DNA from 3 places in the Serratia sp. NPDC078593 genome. Region 3 is predicted to be linked to each of the others. Evidence: predicted binding sites of a transcription regulator. Region 3 holds the regulator's gene; each other region holds the start of a gene.
What was found. Region 3 encodes Fur, which represses iron uptake genes when iron is present. Its sites were predicted from a motif close to ATAATAATGAGAACNACTATCAA; they were not measured.

Region 1 (2,278 bases), on a different contig from region 3:
TTGCACGGTGGTGCTTCGGTGGTGCTGGCTGAATCGATGGGGTCGATGGCGGGGTACTTGTGTACCGAAGGTGAACAAAAAGTGGTGGGTGTCGAGATCAATGCCAACCATTTGCGTGCGGTATTTGAAGGCCAAGTGCGTGGTGTATGCCGGGCGCTGCATGCAGGGCGTCGCAATCAAGTCTGGCAGATTGAGATTTTTGATGCACGTGACAAGCTATGTTGTATTTCGCGCTTGACCACGGCAGTGATTGAGTAACGCCAGCCCCAGCGGGCGTCATGGCCCGCTGGGGATTACAATTGAAATGGAACGCGCTTAACAAAATCCTGTTGAAAAGCATTGGCTTTTTCCCATATTCCCTCCATTGAATATTTTTGACAAATCAGCGTCAGAGTATGACGGGCGAAATGATAGCTTTGTACCCGAAATAGCTGGCACCGTTGTGGATTATTAATCTCAATAATCAATCGGTTATGCAGCTTGCTCAGCGCATGTAAATAGCTTTCATCATCGCCATTTTCCAGACACAGGTTTGCCATGCTCAGGCTAACGCTGTTATAGCGTTTCAGATGATCGATATTGCATTCCTGCCGTCTCAGCGCGGCTTCTGCCATGAAAAAGTCCACCGTTGCGTCACGAATTGCGAACTTGTACTCATCGATCTTGGCTAACAGCCACGCATTGATTGAAATGCTCATCGTCAATAACCCAAACATTAAATGATAATCATTATCATATTTGCCGATTGGCTCGCGATCAATCACTGTATGGATATTTTTTTCACGCGTAGGGCGAGGTGGTAAACGACTGCGTCGTTAGGGGCGGCGTATAAGGATAAGCATCTGAGATTATTGGCACCGTGATAGTAGCACACGATATTTTCATGTCTGAACGTACCCCGCATTGCCAAGTGAGCGGCATGTTTCCCGTTGCCAGCAGTCGCTCACGGGGGTGAAACCCCGTCGGTTGGCTGGCTGATTCATCCGGTTCAAATTATCGAGCGCTTTTTGGCTTTCCGCACGTCTTATGGCCCTGCATTACGGTGTAACGACTAAACTTTAAGCAATGGTGATGCGCTTTAGCCGTTTGCGTTTAACGGTAACGCCCCTTGAACGCATGTTTCACCCAGACAATATGCAGAAATAGGTATTTTCTATGAATGTTTAAAATGGCGGTATTCTTTGCACTGATAACATTTTCACGCTCATCGATTAGGCGACGGTGAAAATAAATAAATAAATTTTTATCAAAGGGATATGGAGTTGTTCTTGAGGTGTTCAGTGTTTTGCAGCGTGAATATTCTGTGCCATTGCCGCTAGCCCAAGCGGAAAAAAGGGGGCAGAGGACGATACCCTCGTAAAATAAACGGTTGAAGTGATAATCATTATCACTAACATGTGCGCGTAAGCCTGAATTGGCCGGGCGCAGACAAAGGTGAGGTAGGGCAGATGAAAACAGAACATGTCGGTACGTTCTCGCTAGAAGAGCAAGTCTGGCAAGGTATTTCACTCAGCGATAGCGCGGTGCAACAGATCATTAAGCTCATGCAGCAGGATCCGCAGGTTAAAGGCTTGCAGTTGGGGGTTAAGCAGTCTGGCTGCGCCGGCTTTGCCTACGTACTCGATCTGACCCATCAACCCGCCAATGACGATCTGCTGTTCGAACGTGACGGCGCCAAACTCTATGTCCCACTGAAAGCGATGCCGTTTATCGATGGCACCACGGTCGATTTTGTCCGTGAAGGGCTGAATCAGATATTCAAATTTAACAACCCTAAAGCTCAACACGCCTGCGGGTGTGGTGAAAGCTTTGGCGTTTGAGCGATGTAATCAACATGACACGAAGCAACGTAGAAGTTCCTAACGATGTACAGGCTTGGGTCAGTGAGGATCGTTACAAGGAAGGTTTCTTTACCCAGTTGGCCACCGATGAGTTAGCCACCGGCATCAATGAAGAGGTGGTCCGGGCAATCTCAGCCAAGCGCAAAGAGCCGGATTGGATGCTTGAGTTTCGCCTGGAAGCCTACCGTGCGTGGTTAGAAATGGAAGAGCCACATTGGTTAAAGGCGCACTACGACAAGTTGAACTATCAGGATTACAGTTATTATTCGGCTCCTTCCTGTGGCAGTTGCGACGACGCCTGTGGTTCTCAACCGGGTGCAGAACAGCAAGCGGGCGCCACGATAGCGGAAAACAGCTATTTGACCAGTGAAGTCGAGCTGGCTTTCAACCAATTGGGCGTTCCGGTCCGTGAGGGCAGCGAAGTCGCGGTCGATGCC
Region 2 (2,278 bases), on a different contig from region 3:
TCCCGCCGCCAACGCCTTGCGCCAGAAATACCGTCAGCCAGTCGGGGAAATGCAAAGTATAGCCGACCCACTGAATGCCTTGGATGAAGATTGCCGCAGAGCCGAGGTCAAAAATGGGCTGTAACGCGCCGCCGATGTTAATCGCCAACACGAACATGACATACATCACCAGCAGGAAAATCGGAACGCCTAACCAGCGGTTGAGGATAACTTTATCCAGTATTTCGGTCAGCGGATTCGGCAGTGCCTGCTGCGAATTACTGACTTCATTGCAGATCGCGGCGATTGACTGATAACGCGCGTCAGCAATCACTAGCGCGGGATCTTCCTGCTGTTGCTGCTCCAATGCAGCTTTAGCCGCTGGCAGCAGCGTGATGGCGTTACCTGCCAATTGGTGACTATAGATATCCCCTTCGAGCATTTGTAGCGCCAGCCAGCGGCGTTGTTCGGTTGGTAAGTTTTCGGGCATCGCGGCGCTCAACGTATCAACTTCTTTTAGCAGTAACGGCGGATAGGCAACTAAGGCTTTCAAATCATTATAGTGGTGATCATCAATCACCTGCTTCAGCAGGCCGATGCCGTCAGCCTTGGTGGAAACCATCGGCACCACCGGACAACCGAGCCTCTCTGCCAGTGCGGCTACATCAATGTGAATGTGCTGGCTGCGGGCGATATCCAGCATGTTCAGGGCCACGATGCATGGAATACCCAGCTCCAGCAGTTGCAGCGTCAGATAGAGATTACGCTCGAGATTTGACGCATCGACCACGTTGATCAGCAGATCAGCATCGCCGCTGAGGATTGCGTGGCAGGCGATTTGCTCATCCAGTGAGGTTTGTTCTGAGATGGTGGTTAACGAATAGGTACCGGGCAGATCTACCAGCGTAATGTGGGTTTGCGGAGTGGTAAAATGCCCCTCTTTACGTTCAACCGTCACGCCGGCCCAATTACCGACCCGTTGCCGGGAACCGGTAAGCTGGTTAAACAGTGTTGTTTTCCCTGAATTCGGATTACCTATCAAGCCAATAGTTAATTTTTTCATAATCCAACGCGAGTTCAATGAATTGCATACAAACCACGTTAAAGACGCGGCAATGACCTATTGTGGGCGGCGTGAGGTTACTGCTGGCCTTCCAGCACAATCAGGGCGATATCTTTTTTGCGTAGCACCAGGCTGACGCGGTGGGTCTTGATTTCGATCGGGTCGCCCAGCGGCGCAATACGTATCACTTCAAATGATGATCCCGGCAGCATACCGAGTGACAGCAATTTCTGGCGGTAGGCGGGGCTTATCTCGTTGGAAAAACCCGTAATCTTATAAGACTGTTTAGGCAGAAGATGCATATTACCTTCTTAAATTACGCTGGACGCATTGAGCGTCACTGTCTGAACGGCGGTAACCGGGAAAAAGGCACGTTTGTGACGGTATCCGCAGGCCGAATTGATCAATCTATAACGCGATGAACACGTAAAATAATAATAGTGAGAATGATTATCGTATTCAATACAAAAAAAAGGGGTACAGGCCACTATTTGACATTGTGTGAACAATTGTTGATGTAAATACTTGGCGCCGATATTTTTAGCACTAACGGTGATGGGCTGCAAATGGGGATTCTTGGTTAAAAGCGTTGGTTTTTTGTATCGAGTTTGTTTATTTGAAAAATAGATTCGGTTATTTGTGTCATCATTTTTCTAAATCATGTCAGCTGAGTGGTTTTTTTAACATTCATAATTGAGAACCTGCGTGATAACCGTTTGTGTTACTACCTAAAAAATAACGTTGAGCGTTGAATGTTAACGAGAGTGTTAATTAATAAATTTTTTGCATGTTTTTACGTTTCAAAATAGATTATTTATTTTAAACCAATGAGGGGATTAAAAAATGCCAACTTATTGCGTGAAATCAAAAAATAGGGCGGAGATGTGCTCCGCCCTGAAGAGGAGTTAGCGTTTCTTACCGAATGCTGCTGCCAGAGCATCACCCATCGCGCTGTTGCCTGCAGGCGAACTCGCACGTGGTTTCGGTTTGTTTGTTGCAGGGCGTGTGGCGTTATCACGTACTGGGGTATTCGCGCCACCGCGGCGTGGTGAGCCTTCACCCGGTTGTTCGTCGAGCCGCATGGTCAGTGCGATACGTTTCCGCTGCAAATCCACTTCCATCACTTTGACCTTAACGATATCGCCTGCTTTCACCACGGTGTGCGGATCTTCAACGAATTTATCCGCCAACGAAGAGATATGCACTAAACCATCCTGATGGACACCGATATCGACA
Region 3 (2,278 bases):
CCAGCAGTTTGGTGACGATGTGGCTGAAGTTCACGATATTGCCAAAAGCAGCAAAGAAGATCTGGACGCATTCGACATTCTGCTCCTCGGTATTCCAACTTGGTATTACGGTGAAGCACAATGTGACTGGGACGATTTTTTCCCAACTTTGGAAGAGATAGACTTCAACGGCAAACTGGTGGCGCTATTCGGCTGTGGCGATCAGGAAGATTACGCAGAGTACTTCTGTGATGCAATGGGCACCATTCGTGACATCATTGAGCCGCGCGGTGCCGCGATCGTTGGCCACTGGCCAACTAAAGGCTATCACTTTGAAGCCTCGAAAGGTTTGGCAGACGATAACCACTTTATCGGTTTAGCCATTGACGAAGATCGTCAGCCAGAATTGACCGACGAACGCGTAAGCGCTTGGGTCAAACAGATTAGTGAAGAACTGAGCCTGGCTGATATCATCGGCTAAACCGCTTTGTAACCAAAACGGTTTTATCCAGGCCCTGCAAACGCATCACGAGCGCAGGGCCGTTATCGGCATCGCAAACTGAAGCAATAGAAGCTACAAAATTGTAACTTCTTCCCTCATCAAGGTAGACTAGCGTTACGGTTTATCCCGCCCATCAAGATGTTGCATGTGTGACATGTAACGGTGTGAATATATCTTTGTTAACAACCGGCGGTTTCTATTTAGCTCAACCGGTTCTATAATGAGACGCAATTAATTCTTTGTGCCGACCGATGCCATAGGCAAAAATGCCTCAACTTGATTAGCATAGTAACAGGACTGAATCCGCATGACTGACAACAACACCGCGTTAAAGAAGGCCGGCTTAAAAGTCACGCTTCCGCGACTCAAAATCCTGGAAGTACTGCAAGATCCGACTTGCCATCACGTCAGCGCGGAAGATTTGTATAAAAAACTGATAGATATGGGTGAAGAAATTGGTCTTGCGACAGTTTATCGCGTACTGAACCAATTCGACGACGCAGGAATTGTGACACGCCATAACTTTGAAGGTGGAAAATCCGTCTTCGAACTGACACAACAGCATCACCACGATCACCTGATTTGCCTGGATTGTGGCAAAGTTATCGAATTTAGTGATGAGTCAATCGAAGCGCGTCAGCGAGACATTGCCAAGCAACACGGCATCAAACTCACCAACCATAGCCTATACCTCTACGGCCACTGCGCTATTGGGGATTGCCGTGAAGACGACACGCTGCACAACATAAAATAACGCTAATTTATCTATCGCAAGGAACCGCCCAACGGCGGTTTTTTTATGTCTTTTTTTGGGTAAAAAAATCCCCGGACGCGCCGGGGGAAATCATGTCAAAAGATAACAATTGCAGCGACACTTCGACCCATACGGCCTTACTGCTCTCACTCACCACACTCCGCCCCACCCGCCGACACGCTGGTGAGGCGTTACTCACTTACGCCTTCACTGACTCTATCCGGCTGAATCGCTTGCCATCAGGGCTGACCGCACGAATGTGTACTTCACCGGCCACGGCTGGCTTGGCACTGTTGTCATAACGCAACCACTGCTGCCCCCCGTCGGTGGAATACTCGATAGCCAATCCAGGCAGGGCAATATTGGCCTCCAATGTGCCATCTACAATACGTGCGCCAGGCACCGGTAAACGATAACTCACACCGCCTTTATCCAACTTGGCCAACTCACGTTGCCCCAATAGGTTGGCGAAATGCAGCCAATCCCGATCCAGTTTTTTCGTATCGACAAGCTGAGTTTCCCCACCTTTATACTCGCGACCGGCCTTATAATCCTGTTCCCAACTGGCGCGGTGCCAGGCGCGTTCAGCTACCGACAACGTACGCGGGAAGATCATGTATTCCATTTGTGTATCGGTACGCACGATCTCACTCCACAGCTGGATGGAAACACCATACGCACCCGGCCATGGTTTATCGCTCTTGGCAGTAAAATAGTTACCATCACGATCGACAGACGTTTCGGCGTTTTGCGGCATGTTATCCGGCGCGAAGCTGAACATTTTACGCTCATCGCTGAATCGAGTCCCCCAGTAGTAGCCACTCTCGTTTGGATTCACTTCATACGGGAAATCTAAATACACGTAGTCCGGGTTTGAAACCACGACTTCATATCCCTTGTTTGCCCAATCATTCACCGAATCGAAACCGCCCCAATAGAGGGTATCCCAGAAGTTGACGCCGACGCGCGAAGTGGCAAAGGATTTGGCACTCTCAGCATCTTTCAGACCATCCTGCCAAGCCTGCATTCTGTCAATGCCGTGG

Region 1: the regulator Fur is predicted to act here: its motif matches at 1,375-1,397, upstream of sufA (Fe-S cluster assembly scaffold SufA).
Region 2: the regulator Fur is predicted to act here: its motif matches at 1,477-1,499, upstream of feoA (ferrous iron transporter A).

Annotation. Positions count from the first base shown of each region.
Region 1 covers NZ_JBNNGK010000005.1:68,454-70,731, forward strand. Annotated here, with positions in the region: gene ACQKDS_RS07615 (hotdog fold thioesterase) at 1-258, shown strand, start outside; gene ACQKDS_RS07620 (hypothetical protein) at 294-698, opposite strand; gene sufA (Fe-S cluster assembly scaffold SufA) at 1,449-1,820, shown strand; gene sufB (Fe-S cluster assembly protein SufB) at 1,835-2,278, shown strand, end outside.
Region 2 covers NZ_JBNNGK010000010.1:102,170-104,447, forward strand. Annotated here, with positions in the region: gene feoB (Fe(2+) transporter permease subunit FeoB) at 1-1,042, opposite strand, end outside; gene feoA (ferrous iron transporter A) at 1,120-1,344, opposite strand; gene ACQKDS_RS12875 (Tex family protein) at 1,948-2,278, opposite strand, start outside.
Region 3 covers NZ_JBNNGK010000002.1:156,337-158,614, reverse strand. Annotated here, with positions in the region: gene fldA (flavodoxin FldA) at 1-460, shown strand, start outside; gene fur (ferric iron uptake transcriptional regulator) at 789-1,235, shown strand; gene ACQKDS_RS02780 (beta-N-acetylhexosaminidase) at 1,435-2,278, opposite strand, start outside.